2 regions of the Microbacterium sp. NPDC077663 genome follow, and region 1 is predicted to be linked to the other one. Evidence: predicted binding sites of a transcription regulator. Region 1 holds the regulator's gene; the other holds the start of a gene.
What was found. The regulator HspR, encoded in region 1, represses chaperone genes until heat shock. The targets are predictions, from matches to a motif close to AAGTTGAGTCNNNNNGACTCAACTT.
Positions count from the first base shown of each region.

Region 2: a site for HspR is predicted at 2,531-2,555, ahead of ACIGEP_RS15435 (Hsp20/alpha crystallin family protein). Genes of this name have one in related genera too.

Region 1 is NZ_JBITVE010000002.1:407,612-415,566, reverse strand. It holds gene dnaK (molecular chaperone DnaK) at 1-1,599, shown strand, start outside; gene ACIGEP_RS09470 (nucleotide exchange factor GrpE) at 1,602-2,201, shown strand; gene ACIGEP_RS09465 (DnaJ C-terminal domain-containing protein) at 2,213-3,193, shown strand; gene ACIGEP_RS09460 (heat shock protein transcriptional repressor HspR) at 3,204-3,644, shown strand; gene ACIGEP_RS09455 (hypothetical protein) at 3,807-4,727, shown strand; gene ACIGEP_RS09450 (hypothetical protein) at 4,771-5,361, opposite strand; gene ACIGEP_RS09445 (endonuclease/exonuclease/phosphatase family protein) at 5,393-6,607, shown strand; gene ACIGEP_RS09440 (glycosyltransferase) at 6,755-7,954, shown strand.
Region 2 is NZ_JBITVE010000003.1:577,137-585,091, reverse strand. It holds gene ACIGEP_RS15445 (DUF3459 domain-containing protein) at 1-346, opposite strand, end outside; gene ACIGEP_RS15440 (prolyl oligopeptidase family protein) at 393-2,444, opposite strand; gene ACIGEP_RS15435 (Hsp20/alpha crystallin family protein) at 2,584-3,033, shown strand; gene ACIGEP_RS15430 (MarR family winged helix-turn-helix transcriptional regulator) at 3,108-3,536, opposite strand; gene ACIGEP_RS15425 (DUF2207 family protein) at 3,573-5,363, shown strand; gene ACIGEP_RS15420 (phosphatase PAP2 family protein) at 5,519-7,324, shown strand; gene ACIGEP_RS15415 (SDR family oxidoreductase) at 7,592-7,955, shown strand, end outside.

The sequences.
Region 1 (7,955 bases):
ACGCCGCAGGAGATCTCGGCCCGCATCCTCCAGAAGCTCAAGCGCGACGCCGAGCAGTACCTGGGCGACACGGTGACGGATGCCGTCATCACCGTCCCCGCCTACTTCAACGACGCCGAGCGTCAGGCCACGAAGGAGGCCGGCGAGATCGCGGGCCTCAACGTGCTCCGCATCATCAACGAGCCCACCGCCGCCGCCCTCGCCTACGGCCTCGACAAGGGCAAGGAGGACGAGCTCATCCTCGTCTTCGACCTCGGTGGTGGAACCTTCGACGTCTCGCTCCTCGAGGTGGGCAAGGACGACGACTTCTCGACCATCCAGGTGCGCTCGACCGCCGGTGACAACCGCCTCGGCGGTGACGACTGGGATCAGCGCATCGTCGACTACCTGATCAAGCAGTTCAAGGACACCAGCGGTGTCGACGTCTCGAACGACAAGATCGCGCTGCAGCGCCTCAAGGAGGCTGCCGAGCAGGCGAAGAAGGAGCTCTCGAGCTCGCAGTCGACCTCGATCAACCTGCCGTACCTCTCGCTGACCGACTCCGGCCCCGTGTCGCTGTCCGAGACGCTGAGCCGCGCCAAGTTCGAGGACCTCACCAAGGACCTGCTCGACCGCACCAAGAAGCCGTTCGAGGACGTCATCCGCGAGGCCGGCATCAAGGTCGCCGACATCGACCACGTCGTGCTCGTCGGTGGATCGACGCGTATGCCCGCCGTGAGCGAGCTCGTGAAGAAGGAAGCCGGCAAGGAGCCCAACAAGGGCGTCAACCCGGACGAGGTCGTCGCCGTCGGCGCCGCGTTGCAGGCCGGTGTCCTCAAGGGTGAGCGCAAGGACGTGCTGCTCATCGACGTCACCCCGCTGAGCCTCGGCATCGAGACCAAGGGCGGCATCATGACCAAGCTCATCGAGCGCAACACGGCCATCCCGACCAAGCGCAGCGAGACCTTCACGACCGCCGACGACAACCAGCCGTCGGTCGCCATCCAGGTCTTCCAGGGCGAGCGCGACTTCACCCGCGACAACAAGCCGCTCGGCACGTTCGAGCTCACCGGCATCGCGCCGGCGCCCCGCGGCATCCCCCAGATCGAGGTCACCTTCGACATCGACGCGAACGGCATCGTGCACGTGTCCGCCAAGGACAAGGGCACCGGCAAGGAGCAGTCGATGACGATCACGGGTGGCTCCTCGCTGCCCAAGGACGACATCGAGCGCATGGTGCGCGAGGCCGAGGAGCACGCGGCCGAGGACAAGAAGCGCCGCGAGGCCGCCGAGGTCCGCAACCAGGCCGAGACGCTCTCGTACTCGATCGAGAAGCTGCTCACCGAGAACGCCGACAAGCTGCCCGAGGACGTGAAGACCGAGGTCCAGGCCGACGTCGACGCGCTCAAGACGGCGCTCGCGGGCGACAACGACGACACCGTCAAGGACGCCTACGACAAGCTCAACTCGTCGCAGACGAAGATCGGCGAGGCGATCTACGCCGCGAGCCAGGCTGAGGCCGCGCAGGCCCCGACCGACGCGCCGGCCGGTGAGCAGGCGGCATCCGATGAGGACGTCGTGGACGCCGAGGTCGTCGACGACGAGGACGAGAAGAAGTAAGCATGGCGGACAAGGACTTCGACAAGCCGGACGACGGCGACGAGGTCGTGGACTCCGGGGCTGCCGACCAGGCGGCCCCGGAGGGTGCCGCCGAGGGTCCCGACACGCAGCCGGAAGAGCTGACGGTCGACGACATCCTCGGCGCCGCCCAGTCCGACGAGGCCGCGGTCGCCGATGCTCCCGCCGAGGAGCACGACCTCGTCCTCGACCTCAAGCGCGTCCAGGCCGAGTACGCCAACTACCGCCGCCGCACCGAGGACCAGCGCGAAGTGGAGATCGCGCGCGCCAAGGGTTCCGTCGCCAAGGGGATGCTTCCGGTCCTCGACGACCTCGACCGTGCCGAGAAGCACGGCGACCTCCAGGAGGGGACGCCCCTCGCGGCGATCGCCGACAAGATCCGCACCGTCGTCGCCCGCCTGGGCGTCGAGCGCTACGGCGAAGCCGGCGAGGCCTTCGACCCGCAGCAGCACGAGGCGATCTTCCAGGCGCCGACCCCCGGCACCACCGAGGCGACCATCCTCGAAGTGGTCGAGGTCGGATACCGTCTGGGTGATCTCGAACTGCGTCCGGCGAAGGTCGTGGTCGCCGTTCCGGCCGAGTAAGGGGCGCGCTCATGGCCAGTCAGGATTGGTTCGACAAGGACTTCTACAAGGTGCTCGGGGTGTCCAAGGATGTCTCGGACGCCGACCTGAAGAAGACGTACCGCAAGCTGGCGCGCACCTACCACCCCGACTCGAACGCGGGGGATGCCGCGGCCGAGGCGAAGTTCAAGGAGATCAGCGAGGCGTACTCGGTGCTCAGCGACAAGGAGCAGCGCGCCGAGTACGACCAGCTGCGCGCGATGGGCTCGGGAGCGCGCTTCCAGCCCGGGGCGAGCGGCGGCGGCTTCGAGGACGTGTTCAGCCGCTTCTCGACCGGCGGGGGAGCCCAGCAGGCCGACTTCGACGATCTGTTCGCGATGTTCGGGCAGCAGGGCGGCGGCCGGTTCGGCTCCGGTCGGTTCGGGCAGTCGAGCGGCGGGTTCCGCGGCTTCGGCGGCCCGCAGCGCGGTGCCGACGTGACCGCTCGCACGACGCTGGACTTCACCACCGCCGTCAAGGGCGACACGATCACCCTGCAGGGTGAGGACGGCAAGCCGATCAAGGTCAAGATCCCCGCGGGGGTCTCGGACGGGCAGAAGATCAAGCTGCGTCGACGTGGCCGCCCGTCGCCGGACGGCGGCGAAGCCGGTGACATCGTGCTCACGGTCGGCGTGCGCCCGCATCCCGTCTTCACGCGCGAGGGGCTGAACCTCCGCATCCACGTCCCCGTGACGTTCACCGAAGCGGCCCTCGGCGCGACGATCGAGGTGCCCACGCTCGGCGGCGACGTCGTCAAGCTGCGCGTCGCTCCCGGGACCCCGTCGGGGCGCGTGCTGCGCGTCAAGGGTCGGGGCGTGCAGACGACGAAGGGCACAGGCGACCTGCTCGCCGAGGTGCAGGTCGCGGTCCCGACGCACCTGGACGGACCGGCGCGCGAGGCGCTGGAACGCTTCCACGAGCTGGAACCCAAGGAGAATCCCCGCGCCGATCTGATGGCCAAGGCGCGCGAGTGAGGTGAGAGGCATGGCGAACGAGCAGGTCGACGAAGAAGCGCCGATCCTCGCGATCGCGGTGGCTGCGGAACTCGCCGGCATGCACCCGCAGACGCTGCGCCAGTACGACCGGCTGGGACTCGTGGTACCGGCGCGCACCCGAGGCGGGTCGCGCCGGTACTCCCTCCGGCACGTCGCGCAGCTGCGCGAGGTTGCCCAGATGTCGGCCGACGGCGTGAGCCTGCCGGCGATCTCGCGCATCATCGAGCTCGAGAACGAGGTGCGGATGCTGCGCCGCGAGGTCTCGGGTCTGCAGGCGCGCCTGCGCGACGAGGTCGCCGCCCGCCGCGGGGCCCGGGTCTTCGCGGCGGGCGCGACCGGCTCGGTCGTGACCCTCCGCCAGGGCACCCGCGTGCGCCGCGCGACCGATGTCGTCCTGTGGCGCCCGCATCCGTCCCCCTCTGACGACTGACGCCTGGGGCTGCGTCGAGCCGTCGCAGATGGTCGCTGGTTCGCGCTGGCGGTGACCATCTGCGACGGGTCGAGGTTCCTCCCCGGGCGGGGGAAGAAGCGGAGGCTCCCCAGGTGGTGAGATGGGCGACCGGATGCCGCGTGAGCGGGAGACCCTGCTCCCATGTCGAGTCCGTCGTCCCGGGGTCTGCCTGAGCGCTTCACGGTCGCGCAGGGCCTCGAGGCCGGCCTCACTCGACAACGACTCCGCAACCCGGCGCTGGCTGCCCCCTTCTACGGCGTGCGCACTCGTCACCCACCCGACGATGTCCGCGCGCTCGCTCTCGCCTACGCGCCCAAGCTGCGCGAGAACGAGCACTTCTCGCACGCCACTGCGCTGCTCCTCGTCGGCGGTTGGGCTCCGGTCCGGCTGCGTCGTGCGCTCGATGTGACCCCGCCCGCGGTCCGGGCGCGCGGGGACGGTGTCCGAGGCCACGAGCTGACGGTCGCGCGGGTGCGCTCCGCTCACGGAGTGCCGGTGGCCGACCCGGCGGTCGCGTGGTGCCAGGCAGCATCCCTTCTCGACGACCGAGAACTGGTCATCGCAGCGGACGCGCTCCTGCGCCGCCACCAGCAGATACTCACCCTCGACCAGCTGTCCGATGAGGTCGCCGATCGAGCGGGTCGCCGCGGCATCCGTCGGCTGCGTCGAGCGCTCGAGCTGACTGAACCGCGCACGGACTCCGTTGCCGAGACTCTCCTCCGGCTGGACGCGCGTGAAGCCGGGCTCCCGCGGTCCGAGGTGAACGCGGAGATCCGCGATGCGCGCGGTCGTTTCCTCGCGTACGGCGATCTGGTGCACGCGCCGACGAAGGTGCTTCTCGAGTACGACGGCCAACAGCATCGACTCGACGACCGTCAGTACGCCCGCGACGTCGATCGACTCGACGACCTCGCGGCCGCAGGATGGCGCGTCATCCGCGTGAACCGCTCTCACCGGGGCATCGCGCGCCGGCACGCCCTCGACCGCGTCCGCTGCGCGCTCATCGAGCGCGGCTGGCGTCCCGAACCGTCGCACATGGTTGCCCAGCGGCGTGGAAGGTGACCATCTGAGACGGCTCGGCGAGCGGGCGAGCGGATGCCGGGGGTCAGGCGGGATCGATGCGCAGGGTGCCGGGGCCCTCGCCGACGGTGAGGTCGTCGACCAGGCGCAGGGAGCGGGCGAGGGCGTCGACGGCGGGGATGACGGTGCCGAAGCGCTCGCGGTCGGAGATGACCGCGGTGAGCGTGACCAGGTGCGTGCCGGTGTCCCAGGTGTAGGACGCGAACGGCGTCTGCCGGGGGTTCGGCGGCAGCGGCATCTCGAGCTTCTCGCCGACGCCGAGAGTCGAGCCGGTGAACGTGACGGTGTCGTCGTACTCGATCGGCATGCTCGCGCGCATCGTGCGCAGTTGCGGCGTGAGCTCCTGCACCTGCGCCATCGCCACCAGCAGCTCGGGGTCGTCCTTCCACACCCACGCCAGCAGACGTCCGTCCGCCCGACGCATGAGCGCCGGGATCGCCTGGCTCATCGCCCAGGCCGCCACCTTGCTGCCGGGCTGCTCACGCCCGAAGGCGGCATTCGCCTGGGCGAGCAGCATCCCGATCGCCTTCTTGCGGGCGCGTCGTCCGCGGAACCCGAAGGACCCGGTGATCGGGACCCATCGCGCGGGGTCCGCCTGGGCAGAGATTCGCGTCATGCCGACAAGCGTAGGTTGCTATCATCCGCCTATGCTGCGCGTCCCCCACGCTCGCAGCGCCGTCGCAGTGATCGTCGCGATCGCGCTCGCCCTCGTCCTCCCCGTCTCCCCGGCATCCGCCGCGGCTGCGGTGCCCGCCAAGCCCGGTCTGGTGAACTACGTCGGTGCCTCGACGACGTCGCTGACCGTCGACTGGGCCGACATCCCGGGAGCGACGAGCTACTACGTCTACGCCGGGACGAGCCACGCGCAGGTCACCCGGCCCGAGCATCCCGTGAACCAGAAGGTCACGACCTCGAAGGCGACGGTCACGGGACTGAAGCCGGGCGTCGCCTACTTCATCCAGGTCCGCGGAGTGTCGTCTGCCGGGATGGGCCCGCGCTCGTCCCCGGTCGCGCACGAGACGATCACGGCACAGGCGACCCTGCCGTCGACGTGGCCGAGCTACCACGCGGTGAGCTGGAACGTCTGCTCCAACGTCTGCTCGGGCTTCTCGTCGCGCAAGACCGTCATCGACAGGAGGATCGCGGAGCTCGCGCCCGACATCGTCGGACTGCAGGAGGCGTCGAAGTACACCGCCGCGCCCTCGGGCTACCGCTTCGCCTACAACGGACAGAACGACATCCTCATCCGGAACGGCCGGTTCGCGCCCGTCGCAGCGAAGTCCGGTGGTGCGACCTCCGGCGCGGCCGTCTTCCCGTCGACCTACGCGCCCGCCGGCAAGGGGATGTCGTGGGCCGCGGTCCGGCACAGTTCGAGTGCCTACCTGCTCGTCGTGGACACGCACCTCGTGGTCGGCACCTCGGCATCCCTCGTCCGTCAGCGCGAGTACGAGGCCGGCAAGCTCGCGGACGCGATCTCGGCGACGCTGACAAAGCTCAACAAGACCCACCGGTCGCTCACCGACTGGACGAAGGCACCGGTCATCGTCATGGGCGACTTCAACACGCACAAGTCCCGGACGGGCGACAAGACCATGGCGGTGCTCGAGCAGCGCGGATGGCACGACGCGTACGACCAGGCGCGCGTGCTCAGCCTGCAGCACTACAACACCGCGAACCCGACCATGTCGCTCACCCCGTTCGTCAGCGTCACGTGGGGCGACCACATCGACAAGGTGCTCGTGCGGCCCTCGCGGTCGGTCGTGTTCCGGTGGGCGAACGCCGGCAAGACGGCGAACGGCAAGTGGATCGGGCCCCTCGGATCGGACCACCACCCGCTCTCGGTACGCGTCGGTCTGCGCTGATCCGGGGCCGGGCGCGCCGCGCTCCCAGCAAGTGACTCCCCGGTCCCGGGCTAGAATCGAGGCCCGGCGCCCCCGCATCCCTGCGCCCCACCGGTGGGAAGGAACAGTCCCACCACCGACGCACAGATTGGCCCGTACCTCGTGACCATGACGCCCCCGGACGATTCCGCTTCCGAGCGCGGACCTCTCACCATCGCGATCGCGGCCGACACGTTCGCGCCCGACGTGAACGGCGGCGCGCGCTTCACCGAGCGCCTCGCGGCCGGACTCGCCGAGCGCGGTCACCACGTGCACGTCGTGACGCCGAGCGTCGGTCACCGCAACCACGGCGTGTTCACCGAGGACATCGAGGGGCAGCCGCTCACCGTCCACCGTCTGCCCGGATGGCGCTACCGGCCCCACGACTGGCTGCGCTTCGTGCTGCCGTGGCGCGGCAAGCACTACGCGCGGCAGATCCTTGACACGGTCGACGTCGACGTCGTGCACAGCCAGTCGCACATCGTCATCGGTCGTGCGCTGACACGCATCGCGAATCAGCGCGGCATCCCGGTCGTGGCGACGAACCACATCATGGCCGACAACATCCTCGACTTCACGCTGCTGCCGAAGTTCCTCTATGACATCTTCCTCAAGATCGCGTGGGCCGACGCGGAGCGCACATTCAAGATGTCGCGCGCGGTCACGACGCCCACGCGCAGGGCGGCGGAGTTCCTCGAGAACACGATCGACATCCAGAACGTCATCCCGATCAGCTGCGGCATCCGGGGGAGCAACTACACCCCGAACCTCGAGCCGCGCGAAACGCGCCGGCGCGTGCTGTTCGTCGGGCGCCTCACGACCGAGAAGCACGTCGAGGTCACGCTCGAGGCGATCGCGAAACTGCCCGACCTCGACATCGAGTTCGAGATCATCGGCGGCGGCGACCAGCGCAAGAACCTGGGTCAGGTCACGCAGCGTCTCGGCCTGGAGGACCGGGTCACCTTCCGCGGTCGGGTCTCGGAGGAGGAGCTGCGCGCGGCGTACACCCGCGCCGACGTCTTCGTCATCGCCTCGGTCGCCGAGCTGCAGTCGATCGCGACGATGGAGGCCATGGCCTCGGGCCTGCCCGTCATCGCCGCGAATGCGGTCGCCCTGCCGCACCTCGTTCACGACGGCGAGAACGGCTATCTCTTCGAGCCCGGCAACGTCGACGAGCTGGCCGCGAAGATCCGCACCGTCCTCACCGCAGACCAGGCCGAGTACGCGCGCATGCAGCAGGCGTCGCTCGACGGTGTCGCCATCCACGACATCGAGCGCACCCTCGACACGTTCGAGAAGCTGTACCGCGGCGAACCCCTCGACGCCTGAC
Region 2 (7,955 bases), on a different contig from region 1:
GCAGCATCCCGATCTCGTCGCGCAGTCCCGCGAGGTTGCCCGCGTACCGGTCGGCGAAGCACGCCGCGCCGAGGGCGAATCGCGAACGGGTGGCCGTCTTGTGCGCGGCACGCTGCTCGCCGTGCACCTTGAGATCGAGCGAGCGGCCGTTCGCGGCGACGACCGCGGCCGTCACGAGCTCGACGAGTGTCTCGTTCGTCGTGACTCCCCGGTGCCCGAGCGCGGCGCGGAGATCGGGAAGGTGCCGGCGGATGCGGTCGGCCGCGGCATCGTCGTCGCGTGTGCGTTCTGCGACGGCCGCCAGCGTGGCAGCGAGTCCGTCCTCGACGGCCCCCATGGTGCTCATGCGGTGGACCTCCCGCCCCCAGCGTAGAGGGCCCGGCGATCCCGCCTCAGTCGGCGCGGCCGACCGTACTGTCGAGGAAGGCGTGGATCGTCGCGTGGAGTGCTGCGGTGGCCGCCGCGTCGATCGTGCCCGCGTGACCGCCTTCGACGGGCTCGAGGTAGTGCACCTCGGCATCCGTCTCGTCCGCCATGCGGGCGGCCATCTTGCGCGCCTGCACGGGTCCCACCCGATCGTCGCTGGCCGCGGCGTAGATGAGGGATGCCGGGTACCGCCGCCCGGGCTCGATCAGGTGGTACGGCGAGAACGTCTTCACGAACTCCCAGTCGGCCGGGTCGTCGGGGTCGCCGTACTCGGCGATCCAGCTGGCGCCGGCGGACAGGCGCGTGTAGCGACGCATGTCGAGGAGCGGGACGCCGCAGACGATCGCGCCGAAGTCGTCGGGGTACTGCGTCAGCATGTTGCCCACGAGCAGACCGCCGTTGCTGCGCCCGTGGCAGGCGATGCGGTCGGGGGTGGAGACGCCGCGGGCGACGAGGTCGCGCGCGACGGCGGCGAAGTCCTCGTAGGCGCGGTGCCGGTTCTCGCGGAGTGCGGCGAGATGCCACTCCGGCCCGAACTCGCCGCCGCCACGGATGTTCGCGACGACGTAGACGCTGCCTCGCTCCAGCCAGGCCGGTCCCACGATCGTCGGGTACTCGGGGGTCAGGGCGTGCTCGAAGCCGCCGTAGCCGTTCATCAGCACGGGCAGTGCGCCGGCGCGCTCGCGGGGGCCGACCTCGAAGTACGGCACGCGGGTGCCGTCGGCCGACGTCGCCCAGTGCTGCTGGGCGACGAGCCCGGTCGTGTCGAAGGTCGCGCGGCTGCGATCGACCACTCGCGGCGCGGCGCCCGGATCGAGCACGAGGAGGGTCGGCGGGGTGAGGAACCCGCGCGCGACCACCCAGATCTGATCGTCCTCGTCGTCGTCGGCGGTCGCGACGTTCGCGCTGAAGAGGTCATCGTCGCCGAGGCCCAGGTCGAGATCGTCGCCCATCAGCGTCGCGGGGTCGAGCGACACCAGCCGGCTCTGCACGCGGTCGAGCACGGTCAGGACGAGCCGGGTCTTCGTCCACGTCCAGGACTCGAGGACGGCGGTGTCGGTGGGGGTGAAGGCCACCCGCAGGTCGGACCCGTCGCCGCTCGTCACGGTTTCGACCGGTTCCAGCAGCAGGGTGCCCGACGGATGCGTCGTGTCGCCGATGCGCCATGGTGTGGTGGTGCGCACGGCGATGACTTCGCCGTGCACGTCGGCGTGGGCGTCCTGCGGGACGGCGATCAGGCGCGGTTCGCCGCCGGCCCAGACCCATGACTCGGAGTGGAAGAAGTCGTGCGCGACGACGACGATCGGTGTCGCCGTGCCCGCGGTGCGGTCGACGTGCACGAACACCCCGACGTCGGAGGACGAGCCCGTGACGATCGGGGACGCGTCGTCGAGGCGCTCGCCGCGACGCCAGGCGCGGGCGCTGATCGGGTACCCCGAGTCCGTCATACCGCCGCCGTGCAGTGCCGTCGCGACGAGCAGGGTGTCGCGATCGATCCACGAGACGCGATGCTTGTCGGCGCCGAGGGTGAAGGGGGTCTCCTCGACGAACCGCCGGGACTCCAGGTCGAACTCGCGCACGACGGCGGCGTCACCGCCGTCGGGGCTGAGGCGCACCAGTGCGCGCCCGCTGCCGACGGGCCCGTGGGTCGCGCCGGCGAACGCCCATGACCGGCCTTCGTCGCGCCCCAGCGCGTCGATGTCGAGGAGCACCTCCCAGACGGGGGAGCCGTCCGCGAAGTCGGCGAGCGGGGTCCGGCGCCAGAGACCGCGCGGGTTGTCGGCATCCCGCCACAGGTCGTACATGAGGTCGCCGTGACGACTCGGTACGACGAGTCGATCGGGGTCCTGCAGGATGCCGGTGAGCCGGCTCTCGAGCGCGTCCCGGGTGGCGCCCGCGTAGGCGGCTTCGGTCTCCGCCGTCCGTTCGGCGGCCCAGGCGAGGGCCTCGGCGCCGTCGATCTGCTCCAGCCAGAGGAAGGGGTCGGCGGGTTCGGGGGCGGTCTCGGCAGCGCTCATCACGTCAGCCTACGGGCACGCTTCGACCGGTCGTTCGCCCTGCGAGAACCGTTGGCACTCGACATGCCAGAGTGCTAATCTTTTCTTACTTGAGCCGCGAAGGCTCAACTTTGAGACCACATGAACAAAGGAGAGAATCATGGCGACCTACGACCCGTTCCGTGACATCGACCGCCTGGCGTCGACGCTCTTCGACACGCGCCGCGGCCCGCGACGGATGCCGATGGATCTGTACCGCGACGGTGACCACTACGTCCTCAACGCGGACCTCCCCGGCATCGACCCGGGTTCGGTCGACATCGACGTCGACGGCCAGCTGCTGACGATCCGGGCGGAGCGCACGCTCTCGTCGGGCGAGGGTGTCAAGTGGATCACGCGCGAGCGCGAGACCGCGAGCTTCCTCCGCCAGCTGAACCTCGGCCAGGGCATCGACACCGACGCGATCACCGCGACCTACAACAACGGCGTCCTGACCGTCACCATCCCGGTGAGCGAGAAGGCCAAGCCGCGCAAGGTCGAGGTCGTCGCCAACGGTTCGGCGCCGACCGTCGCTGCCCGCGAGAGCGAGCCGCAGCCGATCGACCAGTGATCCCGGCGCCGTCACGGCGATGAGATGACGATCGCCCCGCACCCCGTCTCGGGTGCGGGGCGATCGTCGTTCCGTCAGACGCCGCGCAGGCGTGCGGTGAGCTTCTCGAGCTGTGCGAGTTCGTCGTCGGTGAGCACCGACATCCGCTCGGCGATCGTGCGCCCGTGCGTCGTCGCGAGTCGGCGGAACATCGTCGCGCCCTTCTCGGTCGCGCGCAGCAGAGCCCCCCGGCCGTCCTGCGGGTCGGGGCACTTGGAGATGAGCCCGCGCGCGACCATCCGGTCGACGAGCCGCGAGACGCTCGGCTGACTGATCAACATGTTCGCCGTCACGTCGCGCAGCCGGGCCGTGTGCTCAGCGCACCGCGTCACCGTGAGGAGGACGTCGTACTCGGCGCTCGAGAGATGCTCGTCGTCGAAGTCCTGGGAGATCTCCGCCAAGACCTCGTGCTGCGCGCGGAAGAGGCTCTCCCACGCGGCGATGGCGAGGCGGCGGTCGGTCATGGCGTCAACTGTAGCGTCGCTCATAGGGTTGACCGCGTGCAGCCTTGGTCCCGTCGTCTCGCCCGTGCTGGAGCCGTCGTCGCCGTCGTCCTCGGCGTCCTGATCGGGGCGCCGCAGGCGGCGAACGCCGACGTCGAGGACTTCTCATTCGACAGTCTCGACGTCGACTACACCCTCACTCGCGCCGACGACGGCACGAGTCGGATGCAGGTCGTCGAGCGGTTCGTGGCGGTGTTCCCCGAGACCGATCAGAACCGCGGCATCCGACGTGTCATCCCGGGTGAGTACGACGGTCAGCCGTTGCGGCCGAGCTTCGAGTCGGCGGTGGACGCGAGCGGCGACCCGTGGGAGGTCGTCGAGACGGACGAGGGTGAGGACGGATTGGTCGTGACCGCGCGATCCGAGGACTACGTCCACGGCCGCCAGACCTTCGTCCTCACCTACGCGCTCGACAACGTGACGCGCGAGTTCCCCGACACGGGACTCGAGCTCTACTGGGACGTGAACGGGTTCGACTCGGCGCAGTCGTTCGGTGAGGTGACCGCGAGGCTGCACCTCGGTGGCGAGATCGCGGATGCCGTGGGTGCGCTCGCGTGCTACGCCGGGCCGTTCGGCGCCGAGACGCCGTGCGACGGCATCAACGTCGACACGTCCGGCTCGAGTGCGACGGTTGTCGCGCGGCAGGCCGGGCTGGGTCCGCATGAATCGCTGACCTTCGCGGTCGGCTTCGCCGACGGCACCTTCGAACCGCTCGACACCTCTTACCTCGGCACGCTGCTCGGCTGGGGCCACGCGGCTGCCGGTGCGGGTCTGGTCGGGGTCGCGGGCTGGGCGCTGTGGCTGCGCCGCCGCCACCTCTCCGACGGCGCCGGCAGGCCGACGGTGATCGCGGAATCGCAACCGCCCGCGGGGGTCGATGCGCTGCACGCGGCGGTGCTGCTGCAGAAGACCGGCAAGGCCATCCCCGCCGAGGTGCTCGAGCAGGCGATCGTCGGATCCATCCGCATCACCGAGGGGGAGAAGCCCCGATGGGGGTCCGCGAAGCTCGTCGCCGAACTGGTCGACGCCTCACGCGCCGACGCCGATGGCCGGGCGCTCCTGCAGGGACTGTTCCCCGACGGCAAGGCGGGGGATCGTTTCGAGTTCGGCACCTCCGACACGCGGCTCTCCGCGACAGCGCAGCGCATTCTGAAGGAGGCCGAGTCGGCCCTGCGCGATCGCGGCTGGCGGCGCGACGTCCCCGCGTGGGTGCGCGCGGTGCCGGTTCTCGTCGCCGCCCTGCTCGTGGCCGTGGTCGTCGTCGCGACGATCGTGCTGACCGATCGGGCGGTCGATCCGCTGTGGCCGTTCATCGGACTCTTCGGCGGGATCGTCGTCTTCATCGCGGTGATCGGGATGATCGCCCGCAAGCCGCTCACGGAGAGCGGTGCAGAGGTGCGGGACCATCTCGCGGGGCTGCGTCAGTTCATCGAATGGGCGGAGGCCGACCGCATCCGGATGCTGCAATCACCTGGAGGTGCGGAGCGCCGCCCCATCGACACGGGCGATCCTCGCGTGATGCTCGACCTGTACGAGCGACTGCTGCCCTACGCGGTCGTGTTCGGGCAGGAGAAGCAGTGGGCCGGGCACCTCGCCGTGCTGTACGCCTCTGCGGGCGTCGCTGCGCCGGTCTGGTACGCGGGCTCCGGCGGTTTCGACGCGGCGTCGTTCTCATCGAGCATCGGATCGCTGTCGGCGGCCTCGACCTCGTCGGCGTCGACGGGCGGGTCCAGCGGCGGCGGAAGCGCCGGTGGTGGCGGGGGAGGCGGCGGCGTCGGCGGTGTCTGACCGATCGGATGCCGGTGGGTAACCGCGTCGTCACACTCTGTTCGCGTGTCGAGGAGAGAATTCTCACGAAGACTCTTGTTGCTATGTCCTGACAATTAGGGCGAGCGTCGATAGTCTGCGACAACCCCACCAACCGACGGAAGTGAGGCGCGCCCGTGAGCGTGAAGAGACAGACGAGCAGATCCGGTGTACGGACCGGCGCAGCGATGGGTGGCCTCGGCATCCTCGTCGCCTGCACCTTGACGGCGGGGCCTGCATTCGCGGCCACCGGATTCACCGCAGAGCAGAAGAACGCGACGTACACGTCGGACGCCGCGGCGTCCACGGGCGACTCGAGCGCACCCAGCGCCGACAACTGGTCGGTACAGATGATGGACGTCTTCGATGACCTCCGCACCGACCGCGGCGAGGGCGGCAACGCCGCCGTCATGGACTACAACGACGAGATCACGAGCCGCATCAACCTCACCGCGTCCGACGAGCAGGTGCAGCGCGCGATCGTCGACCAGTACGACGACATGTCGATCAGCATGGCCGACGCATTCGGTGAGGAGCTCGGCGCGATCTACACCGAGGCGGCACTGGCCGGTGACCTGCCGAAGACGACGTGGCTGCTCAGCAAGGAGAGCGGCAAGCTCGGCTCGACCTCCTCGAGCAACCCGCCGAAGAACTACTTCGACTACGACCGTCCCTACCTGCGGCTCGACACCACGACTCAGCTCGAGTATCGCGACAAGGAGGGCGGCGACGCGTGGGGCTCGACGAGCGGATCGTATCCGTCGGGCCACACGTCGCAGGCCTACTGGCAGGGCACGGCGCTCGCCGAGATGCTGCCGGAGCTCGCGCCGCAGATCCTCGCGCGCACGGCGGAGGCGGGGGACAACCGCATCGTCATGGCGGCGCACTATGCGCTGGACGTCATCAGCGGTCGCATGATGGGCCAGAAGATCATCGCCCTCCGGCTCGCGGACCCCGAGATGCGCGCGCTCGTCGATGAAGCGGGCCAGGAGATCCGCGACGTCCTCGAGGCGGGATGCGGTGACACGCTCGAGAAGTGCATCGCGCACGACACTCCGTACAAGTCCACCGAGGACGCCGTGGCGTACTACGAGGAGCACCTCGGCTACGGCTTCCCCGACGTCGGCCCGAAGGGTGAGCCGGTCGTCGTCCCCGAGGGGGCGGAGGAGCTCCTCGTCTCGGCACAGCCCGACCTGACGCCTGAGCAGCGCCGACAACTGCTCGCACTGACGGCGGCCGACTCGGGTCATCCGCTGGACGTGGGCGAACAGGAGAGCTGGCAGCGCATGAACCTCGCCGCCGCGATGGCCGCGGAGGTCACCGTGAAGGACGACGGCTCGATCGTCATCGGGGATGCCGGTGGTGAACCCACTCCGACCCCGGAACCCACCCCCGGGCCCGACCCGGAGCCCACGCCCGAGCCGACTCCGTCGCCGCAGCCCGAACCGACCCCCACGCCCACGCCCGAGCCGACTCCGGCTCCGCAGCCGTCTCTGCCGTCGACCGGTGGTGCGCTGAGCGCTCCCGTGGCGAACGGCGACGACCTGCCGGCGGCAGCGGAGGGCGGCATCCAGGCATCCGTCCGTGGCGACCGCGTCGTCGTGTCGGGCCTGACCGCGGGCGAGCGGTACTACGGGTTCCTCTACTCGACGCCGACCGCTCTCGGAGGGGTGACGGCGGATGCCGCCGGCTCAGCGACGTTCGCATTGCCGGCCGATGTCGAGCCCGGCGCACACCGCGTGGCGGTCGTCGACGCGTCGGGTGAACTCGTCGGCTGGGCGTCGGTGACGGTGGGAGCTGAAGAGGCTGCGGTCGTCGACGACGAGCTCGCCTCGACCGGTGGCCAGTCCGCTCCGCTGTGGATCGCGGGTGGTGCCGGGGTGGCGTTGCTCGCCGTGGGTGTCGTGCTGATCATGCGTCGTCGTCGGACCTCGACCGTCTGACGCGCAACGCAGTAAGGGCCGGCTGGAGAGGCATCCAGCCGGCCCTTGTCCCTTTGCACCAAGAGTGTCCTGCAATCACATGTCGGTAGCTGCCACAGCAAAACATCTACCGTGCAATGAATGTATAACGGCGAGATAACGGTGGCAAGGGTTTCTTGTTATCAATTTGTGATGCGCCACCGAGGGGTGCGCTGAAGTCACTCGCCTGGGACGGATCTCCCTCTAATCGACAGGCGTAGATTAGAGGGAGATCGAAAGGAGTTCCCCATGGGACGAATCACCGGAAAGGTCGCGCTCATCAGCGGAGGCGCGCGCGGCATGGGCGCCGAGCACGCCAAACTGTTCGTGCAGGAAGGCGCGCAGGTCGTCATCGGCGATCTGCTGGATGAGGCGGGCGAGGCGCTCGCCGCCGAACTCGGCGACGCGGTGCGCTACGTGCACCTGGATGTGACCACGTACGCGGACTGGGAGAAGGCCGTCGCCGTGGCCGAGCAGGAGTTCGGCCGACTCGACATCGTCGTGAACAACGCGGGTATCGCCAACTTCGCCACGATCGAGGAATACTCCCTCGAGCAGTGGGACCAGATCATCGCGATCAATCTGACCGGCGTCTTCTACGGCATCAAGGCGG